DNA from 3 places in the Mesobacillus sp. MER 48 genome. Region 1 is predicted to be linked to each of the others. Evidence: riboswitches for the same ligand, from Rfam matches in the RefSeq annotation. Region 1 holds a riboswitch; each other region holds the start of a gene.
The links. A riboswitch is a leader RNA that binds a small molecule or an ion and turns the genes downstream of it on or off. The one in region 1 is predicted to bind cobalamin.
Positions count from the first base shown of each region.

Region 2: another riboswitch for cobalamin. It lies ahead of M3593_RS19490 (acyl-CoA thioesterase); the one in region 1 lies ahead of M3593_RS10900 (ABC transporter substrate-binding protein).
Region 3: another riboswitch for cobalamin. It lies ahead of M3593_RS21490 (ABC transporter substrate-binding protein); the one in region 1 lies ahead of M3593_RS10900 (ABC transporter substrate-binding protein).

Region 1 is NZ_JAMAUR010000002.1:923,206-926,487, forward strand. Features, by position in the region: gene shc (squalene--hopene cyclase) at 1-237, opposite strand, end outside; gene M3593_RS10895 (DUF2515 family protein) at 354-1,487, shown strand; cobalamin riboswitch at 1,683-1,881, shown strand; gene M3593_RS10900 (ABC transporter substrate-binding protein) at 2,056-3,024, shown strand; gene M3593_RS10905 (adenosylcobinamide amidohydrolase) at 2,990-3,282, shown strand, end outside.
Region 2 is NZ_JAMAUR010000007.1:47,132-50,413, forward strand. Features, by position in the region: gene M3593_RS19485 (ribonucleoside-diphosphate reductase subunit alpha) at 1-1,020, opposite strand, end outside; gene M3593_RS19490 (acyl-CoA thioesterase) at 998-1,507, opposite strand; cobalamin riboswitch at 1,668-1,852, opposite strand; gene M3593_RS19495 (VOC family protein) at 2,309-2,704, opposite strand; gene M3593_RS19500 (Lrp/AsnC family transcriptional regulator) at 2,822-3,282, opposite strand, start outside.
Region 3 is NZ_JAMAUR010000010.1:28,502-31,783, forward strand. Features, by position in the region: gene M3593_RS21485 (FecCD family ABC transporter permease) at 1-731, opposite strand, end outside; gene M3593_RS21490 (ABC transporter substrate-binding protein) at 697-1,653, opposite strand; cobalamin riboswitch at 1,783-1,964, opposite strand; gene M3593_RS21495 (hypothetical protein) at 2,031-2,807, opposite strand; gene M3593_RS21500 (FtsW/RodA/SpoVE family cell cycle protein) at 3,139-3,282, shown strand, end outside.

The sequences.
Region 1 (3,282 bases):
TTCTTGGTCATGAAACAACTTCCATGACCCATCCTCCTGCTGTTCTCCGGCAATCCGATCCACCAATTCTTTTATTAATTCTTCATCATCAATCTCCAATGTCCGTAATAAGATAATCATACTGCAGTCCGTTACGATCCCGGTCTCGAAAGGGTAATGCCAGGCACCGTTTTCTGATTGGTCCTGGATCAGCTGATCAACGATTCTGCTCATTTCCTTATATACCCGATGCCTCATTGAACCCATCCTCTCCCGAATATACATCTTTGTATTCATATTCCTTGTGCAAAATGAATATGCATTCCTTTGATGGGAATGAATGATCCACACAAAATGAACGTTTATGAAGGATGATGCCGTTCTTGCTTAAATCTTTCTCAGATGTAAAAAAAGAATTAAAGAAAAAGTCGAAAAAGAAAGCTTTCGGTCATCTGCCTGATTTATCAGAAAAAGATAAAGGATGGATTTATTTTATAAAAGAGCAGACGAGACAACTCAATCGAAACAATGTAACACGGACGCAGGCTTATTTTCAGTTTTACCAACAACACCCTGAAATCCATTGGGCTTTCCTCGGACATATGGTATCGCGAAACGTCGGATGGAACATGACGGATTTAAAAGGGGAGTTGCTGACAAAGCTTTTATCTGATAAGGATCAGAAAGACCTTTTTTCCTTTTTGGAGCGCGGCAGCTGGTTGATATTTCAAGATGTGTATCCTCAATTTTTGATCTATGACCTGAGTGTGAGAGGCAGAAAGGAAATGTTCCATCTTTTACGGTACTTTCATGTTTCCACCTTCATGGAAACGATGTGGCGTTATTTTTGGAATAGTGGTGATCAAGCTGCATTGGCGTTTGCGATGGTGATCAATGAACAGAGCTATCTGGAAAAAAGATTGATCCAAAATCAGCATTATAAAAAAATCGTAACAGGTACGGTCAGCTTTAAAATGTACGATTTTTTGAATTTCAACAATATCATTTTTCCCTGTTGTGCCGGGAACAAAAAGGTGAAAGCTTCCCTTAACGGCGGCACGTTACGCTACTTCACTTCGCTCCACGAGAGAATTTTATTTGGAAAAAAGTTGTATTCGCTTCTTTTTCAGCAAGAAAGAATTCTGGCTGGGGTCTTGAAATGGGCCCAAGAACATCCTCACACAGGCTCAAGGAAAGATTATTGGCCTCATTTGTTTAATGATATAAATGAATCTTTCCCCCGGTCCTTTTATAAGCGTCGGATCAAGAATTGCGAGTTAAGAAAGGGTGCCGAGCGGTTATACAGCCCGCCCTTGAAATACACCTGGCCGGATACCCGTCATGAAGAGGCAGAGAGCGGGGATTGGTTTGAGGATTGGCATGTCCTCGATTATTTTCATAAGGAAGTCAGTGTGGATGGAGAAATTTTAACTAATTATTGCAAAACAATTGAAAAAATCGAACTTGCGGTCATGGCGAAGGAAGCCATTCTATTGCGAGAAGAATAATCAAACATGAGCAGTTTCTAAACAATATTAGGATAGTCATAACTTTAAAATCAAAAGGCTATATTGATGTCTTTTGATTTTTTATTTATGGTATCCTACTGCTTTTGACCCTTATTAAAATTTAATTTTAGATAATTTATCTAAATTCACACTTTTTTCGACACGAATTGTGTATAATTGATACCAGCGGAAAATTTAATACATAAAGAATCTGGTGTCTGCTAAACGAATTTTAATAGTTTAGAGACTTAATAGGGAAGTTGGTGAAATTCCAACGCGGTCCCGCCACTGTAACTGGGAGCTTCAAGCTTTATGCCACTGTACTGTTTGTATGGGAAGGCGCTTGATAGCAATGACCAGAAGCCAGGAGACCTGCCTGATTCTTCGCGTCACAACCTACGAGGATAGGAGGTGTTTGGGAACGATTCTGGCTTTTTATTAGAGGAACCGATACAAACATCTCCATGAGTAAAATGGAGGTGTTTTTTTAGTTTTATAGAACGGTCTTATTTTGTTGTGCAAAAAGTTTACAGAAACAAATCGAAATGATAATTCGGAGGAATGACAGATGAAGAAGTTGAATGCCTTTTTATTCGCACTATTATTAACAATTGGCGCATTGGCAGGGTGTGGCAATGTTGAGCAGTCGAACGCGGAGAAGACAAATAAAACTGAAACGGTTCAACAGGAAGAAGCAAAGTTCCCTGTTAGCATAAAGGATGGGACCGGACAAGAAGTCACAATCGAATCGAAGCCTGAAAAAATAGTTTCCCTGATTCCAAGCAATACAGAAATTGCATACGGGTTAGGTCTTGATGATCAAATTATTGGAGTTTCTGATTTTGATAATTTCCCTGAAGAAGTGGCCGAGAAAGAGAAAATTGGCGGAATGGAATTTAATGTTGAGAAAATCATTTCTTTAAAACCTGATCTGGTCCTTGCACATGCTTCAGGTGCACATACGTCTGGTGCTGGCCTCCAGCAGCTTAAGGATGCCGGAATCACTGTTCTTGTCGTTAACGACGCAACGACATTCAATGCAGTTTATGAATCGATCAGCATGATTGGTACTGCCTCAGGTGAACAGGAAAAGGCCGATACTTTGATTGCAGACATGAAGAAAAAGATTGAAGAAATCAAAACACAAGCAAAGGAAATCAAAGAAGAAGACAGAAAGTTGGTATTTGTTGAAGTATCACCAACACCAGAAATTTATGCAGCTGGCAAGAATACCTTCATTGACGAAATGCTGCAAATCATTAATGCGGATAACACTGTAAAAGAAGAAGGTTGGCCAAAGCTGGACCCAGAGGCCATCATTAAGAGTAATCCGGATGTGATCATCACGACGCATGGATACTATACGAATGAGCCGGTGAAAAATGTGATAAGCCGGAAAGGCTGGGACAAGATTACCGCTGTAAAGGAAAACCGTGTGGTTGATGTTCATTCCGATAAGGTGACAAGAACTGGGCCGAGACTGACAGAAGGAGTAGAGGAGCTTGCCAAAGCCGTTTACCCGGATGTTTTCAAATAATTTACAGACGAACACAAAAAAGCAGCCACAGTCAATGGCTACTGCGCAGGAAATAGTCTTGAATCCAGCAGCCGGCTCAGATGAACCAGCACAAGTAAAATTAGGAGAAAATCATCTTCAGATGAAGCAAGATTACATTGTCTTGAATTCTCCGATCCCATTAAGAACGATGTCTTCCGGAGTTGTCGGAGCGGGAACCGGCTGGTACAGCACTTTCGTAAACCGGCATGTGGATAAAGGGTATGACTGCAGCGACCA
Region 2 (3,282 bases), on a different contig from region 1:
CTTTTCTACCTGTTCCATAAATAAATCAGGAATGCAAATGCCTGTGAATATGTCATGGGTCCGCTGGCGCTCGTCTCCATTGTTCAGCTTTGCATCAAGGAACGGGAAGATATCTTTATGCCAGACATCAAGGTAAACAGCAATCGCACCCTGGCGCTGCCCTAATTGATCAACCGAAACCGCGGTGTTATTCAACTGTTTCATCCACGGGATCACTCCGGAACTGATCCCTTTGAAACCTTTGATATCACTGCCGCGGCTTCTGATTTTTCCCAAGTACACGCCTATGCCGCCGCCATTCTTGCTCAAGGTTGAGATATCCGTGTTGGAATCATAGATGCTTCTTAAATCATCCGCTACCGTATCAATAAAGCAGCTCGACAGCTGGCCATAGCTTTTGCCAGCATTCGCAAGTGTCGGTGTTGCTACGGTCATATAGAGATTGGACAGCGCCCAGTATGCCTCCTCTACCAATCCAAGCCGCTTTTCCATCGGTTCTTCTGCCAGCAAGGTCATCGCGATGATCATGAATCTCTCCTGCGGCAGCTCCGCAAAATCGCCTTTTTGAGTGCGTGCAAGATACCTTTCCGCCATCGTGGCAAGCCCTATGTAGGTAAATAATTTGTCTCTCTCGGGATCGATCACTTTTTCAAGATATTCGATTTCTTCCTGGGAATAAGCCTTTACTATTCGGCTATCATAAATCCCGATTCCTATCAGTCTATTGATTAAATCATAGAAGGATCCATAACCAACTCCTTCCCGAAAGCCTGCACTAAGCTTGTACAATTTCTTCAAGTAAAAGCGTGCTGCCACATAGGTCCAGTCAGGTTCAATACGGCCGATTCGTTCGACTGCTGTCAAAATTAACATGTTCTCGAGTTGATCGTCTGTCATATTCTTGGCTTCAAGGACCTGGTCGACCTTTTCTTTGAATGGTGAAAAATTTAATTGAGGGAACGATTGTTCAATTTCTGCAATCCGTTTGGCTGCATGATCATCCTTTACTTGAATTTTCATCGATGACTCCTCCTGCTTGTTTACTTTTTTTCTTTTCCAGCCTATGCTGCCTTCTCATGTCCGCCGTGTTGAACAGCTCCCATTCCTCAATACTTTCCGGAATGACCCCGGCGACCGGAACGGGCACACCTTTTTCATCCTTTGCCACCATGGTTAAAATCGAGGTGGTCGTCAAAGTCTTTTTACGCGTATTCAAGTTCTCGCTTTCCACTTTCACGAACACTTCCATCGACGTCCTCCCTGTTGAAATCACCACAGCTTCAAGCGTTAAGATATCGCCCACTACTGCCGATGACAGGAAATTCACTGAGTCAATCGAAGCCGTAACAACTGCCATCCTGCTGTGCTTCATCGCTGCAATCGCTGCGATTTCATCAATATAGGACAACACGGTGCCGCCAAAAATCGTTCCAAGATGATTCGTGTCCGGAGGCAAAACCAGCCGGTTCTGCAAAGTCCTGGACACATTTGTAGATAATCCTTCCATTCCTGACCTCCTGTTTGAAAAATGCTCCCTGAAAATGAGAAAAACCCATCTCGAAAGATGGGTTTAAGTAACGTTGATCAATTAACACCTCATATGTATCTGCAAAATTACATGAGCCTATCAATTTATCCCCGTAATACCTTCCCAATTCCCGAAGAAGATAACACGCATAAATATGGCAGGTCTCCTGACTTGTGCTTCACCCTACTTTAAGGCCTTCCCATCCATTTTTAAGACAGTGGTTCATCCTTATTTCGTCAGCACTTACAGTTGCGGGAACAGTTCTGGACTTTCACCAGATTCCCTATTAAGTCTTGTTCAGACACCATACTTACCGGCAATTTCAATATTTAGTTATATTAATCTCTTTCCAACACAATATATCGTGTTATGAATTGATAGTAAATCATCTCTGAGGGTTTTTCAACTATTTTCATAACAGCACGCCAATTATGAGTGTGGTCGATATATTGCGAAATGTGGTCGATAAATCTTTAAATGTGGTCGATAAAATCAAAAATCCGCTGATATATTTGGAAATGTGGCCGATATAATTAAATTTTCGCCAATAAATTGAAACGCTGATGCTTGGAACATAACCCCGCAAGCGGAGAATCCCATGGGGGCCGGCCACGCTCAACCTGAATTCGCTTATTATCAATAAATTTAATCAAACGTTTGATTAAACATTACGGGCACAAAAAAAATCCACAAGAAGAAGTCTTTTGTGGATTTAAGTTTTGGCCATGCCTCGAGCGCACTTATTCAATCATCTCGGATATTGTTCACCTACCAAAGATTCTATTTCGCATTCTCATCAGGCTGATGAATTCCGAAGACATTTCCTTCAGTATCGTTATAATATCCTTGCCACGCCATTCCAGGGAGGGCATATTTCGGTATTGACACATTGCCGCCGTTTTCGAGAATTTTCGCTTCAGTTTCATCATAGTTTTCTACTCCCATTGTGCATGCAAATCCATTTAATGCTTGGTTAGCTTCTGGAGGAGCACTCTGCCGCTGCATTAATGCACCATTGATTCCAGGCTCTTTTTCATCGCCAGTCACAGCACCGAAGTATGGCATTCCTGCATATTCACTCCAATCTTGAAATGACCATCCGAATACCTCTCCATAAAACTTCTTAGCCCGATCCATATCACTCACATGAATTTCAAAATGAACTAATCTACCCATGATAACCTCCTGAATAAAAATTAGATGCTATTTATGTATATCGTGAGGACAAACTTATCTCCCTTTATTATAGGATATCCAAACAAATATATTCAATATTTTAAAAAATCTAACTCTTTATTCATCACCATGTATTGGCAAAACGGTAGAATCCTTAATTTCCCTCAAAGCAAGGCTTGTTTGTATCCTGGTGACCCCCAGCTCATTCAGATTTCTAATAAATATCTCCAGGCCTTTGCGATCCTTGCAGGCAACCTTTAGCAGATAATCATACTCGCCTGATAAGCAATGACACTCGAGGACTTCCTTCATTGCTTCCAATGAACCTTCCAGTGATGCGAGCATTTCAGCCTGGTGCATATTGGTGCTTATAAATACAAAGCATAGCAAATCAAAACCAAGCTTCTCATGATTTAAAATCGCGACCTGCTTTTTGATATATCCTTCAGACTCCAATCTCTTGATTCTTGCATGAACCGCCGGTGCCGATAAATTCACACGCTTTGACAGTTCAAGATTGCTTAGCTGTGCATCCTTTTGCAGTAAATCCAAAATTCTAATATCCACATTGTCCAAAA
Region 3 (3,282 bases), on a different contig from region 1:
TGCTGAGCCCGTTCCTCGCCAAAGGACATCGCATTCAGTTCCCTTGTATTTGCCAGTAAAATCACCAGACCAATCATAAAGAAAGGAAAAATGATTTTTATATACTCCCAGCCGCGCATCGATACGCTGCCGAGCAGCCAGCCAATGATTTGCCTCAGCTCTTCGCCTGAGAGAGCAATCATAAGCGAAATGAACGACCCTAGAAAGGAGCTTAAAATGATTCCCGTCAAAATAATGGTTTCCACCCTGAGCAGCCTGTCGACTTTCCGGGCAAAAAACAGCACAAACAACACAGTGGCGAATGCGAACAGAATGCTGAGCACCGGCAAGGTGAAGGCACCGATCAGCGGCAGTGAGAGGCCAAAAAACAGCGTAACGACCGCACCAATGGAGGCACCTGAAGAAATCCCGAGCGTATAGGGATCTGCCAGCGGATTTCGCAACAGGCCCTGAAACGCGGCACCGGCAATCGCTAGTGACGCGCCAACCAGTCCTGCCAGCAGCACGCGGGGCAGCCTGATTTCCATAACAATACTTGCATGCATCGGATCGATTCCCTCTCCCTGAAAACGGAAAATGTCAGCACCAATGATTTTGATGATAGCGGGTACAGGAATGGAAACCGTTCCGATCGATATTCCCAGCAGCATTGAGATGATCAAAAATGCTGCAGCAAAAACATATGCTAATCCTTTATTATTTAAAAACGTCCGGGTAAATGGCTTTTGCAAGTACCTCCGCTCCTTCAGCGAGCCTTGGGCCAGAACGGGTAACAAGATCGGAGTGGACATCGAATACCTGCTGGTCCTTGACCGCTTTTACATTGTTCCAGCCCTTCCGCGCAAGCACCTGCTCAACTGGCTTCTCCGTATAATATCCATAGGTTGTCACAATGACATCCGGATTACGCTCAACCATGACTTCCGGGTCGACTTTCGGCCAGCCTTCCATGTCACCGGCAGCGTTCTTCGCACCAATCAACTCAAGCATTTCATTGATAAACGTATGATTGCCGGCGGTGTAGATTTCCGGTTCAGGCGAGACCTCAACAAATACAGTCTTTTGCTCTTCTGGCTTAATGGATTCCGCTTTCTTCTTCAGTTCTGTGAAGCTGTTTTTCATCGAATCTACTAGCTCGGCTGCTTTTTCAGTCTCACCAATCGATTTTCCAATCATCTCGATTGACTGATACACTTCTTCAAATGACTGCGCATCATTCACCACGACAACCGCAATTCCTGCGTCCTTTAGTTGCTGCAGACCTTCTTTGGCCGTGTCTGCGGTGGACCCAGGGGCAAGGACAAGATCCGGCTTCAGCGAGATCATTTTTTCAATATTAAACTCGATTCCGCCGACTTTTTCCTTAGACATTGCTTCTTCTGGATAATTGTCGAAATCTGTGACGCCGACAATTGCGTCCCCGCTGTCAAGCGCATAAACGATTTCCGTGTTGCTCGGAATCAGGGAAATGATCTTTTCAGGCTTTTCTTCAATGACAACTTCTTCATCAAACGCATCTTTTACCGTGACAGGAAATCCTGTCTTCTGTTCCTGCGCGTTTTTTTCGCCTTCCTTTTTTTCTGGCTGTGCACCAGTAGCGCAGCCAGCCAGGATCATGGCAGCCGCCACCCATATCAACAATAATTTCTTCATTTACTTCTCCTCCGTTTTTTCGATATAAATAAAAAACATCTCCACCTGAAGGGGAGATGTCCGAGTAAGCAAATGTTTTTATCAAAAAAGACATAAAGCCTGTCGGCACCTCCCTATCCTCGTAGGTTTGCTTGGTGCAATGGACAGGCAGGTCTCCTGGCTCATGGTCAATGCTCGCTGCGCCTTCCCATACATTTGTACAGTGGCATGTTGCAGCTTGCTCCCATTTACAGTGGCGGGACCGCGTTGGATTTTCACCAACTTCCCTATTAAGTCTTGTTATAAAAGACACCTGTTCAGATCGTTATGTAATTTTCCGCTCCAACTCATTATACACGAATTGCCAAAAGCTGCTGCAAAAATTTTGTTTTTTCGACTTATTGTGCAAGCAAGCTCCATTCCTTCAACTTTTTATCGAAAACAAGCCTGCCGTCAGGATTGCTCCGGCTTGCTTCTTTATATTCATCCTGCATATCATCCATGTTGGCAAAATCTCCGATAATCCAGATCGGTATTTCAATCTTGTTGCGGTTCTGCTGGATATTCTTCAGCGAAAACACAGCCCCTTCCTTCAAGGCTGGTATCAGTGATTTCAGGATTTCCTTGCTTACAGATGGATAGGACTTCTTTTTCCGGATTCCAAGCAGCGTTTTTTCCGGTTTCATTTCTCCGAGTTTTCCTGACAGGACATTGCCAAGCATGCGGAAAAAGTCATTGAAATTGCGGTAATAGATCTTATTGAACCAGCCGTCCTCATTGGACAGGTACACAAAACGATTATTAAGCTGATTGTAAAAAGGCAGCTTCAAATGATGCTTGATATGCCCGAGATAAAGAAGTTCGGCAATTTCCTGGGCCGTCAGCACATTCAGTGCTTCCACTTCCTCAAAATCAATCCAGCAAAAATCTCCATATGCATGTACATTGGCTCCTACCAGCTTTTCGGCACTATCTCCTGGTACATACTCAAATAAAGTATGCCTGTTGAATTCGCCATCCTCATAGCGATGCTTCAACAGCAAAAGATGGTTAAATGGATCAGGCAGCGACCTCGAAAATTCATGGAATTCGATTCCGTGCGAAAGTACATAATGGTCCCGTTCGTTCATGTGGAGATATAATAAATCCCTGCTATAAGGATGGTTCTTTTTCAACAGCAAAACCTCCCGGAAAATTCTAAGCTGCAGAATGCCAGCGGCTCCGTACAAATGACGCTTCTTCCATTCTAACAAAAACGGTGGAAAATATCTTATTTTGAATCCTCAAAAACATAATTATTATCCACCTTTCCGGTTAAAAGAATCCCTTTTCAAAAGAAACTAAACCCTCCTGTCATTCGTCTAATACTTATAGGGACATATTACCTGCTCAGGGATTGTGAGGATAATATTCGTCTGCTAGCATAAAATGGTAATACATTCTCGTACAGGCGAAAGATACCTGGTAAACGATATTGTAAAAATGATTTTGGACAGGGTGTAGCAAATGGATAAATCCACAAAAAAATTCGACCGCTTTGATTGGACGTTAACACTTCTCTTAATGCTGTTTTTTCTGACCAGCTGTCTCGCCATTTATAGCGCCCAGAAGACCGGGCAATATGTTGGCCAGAACTTTTTATATAAGCAA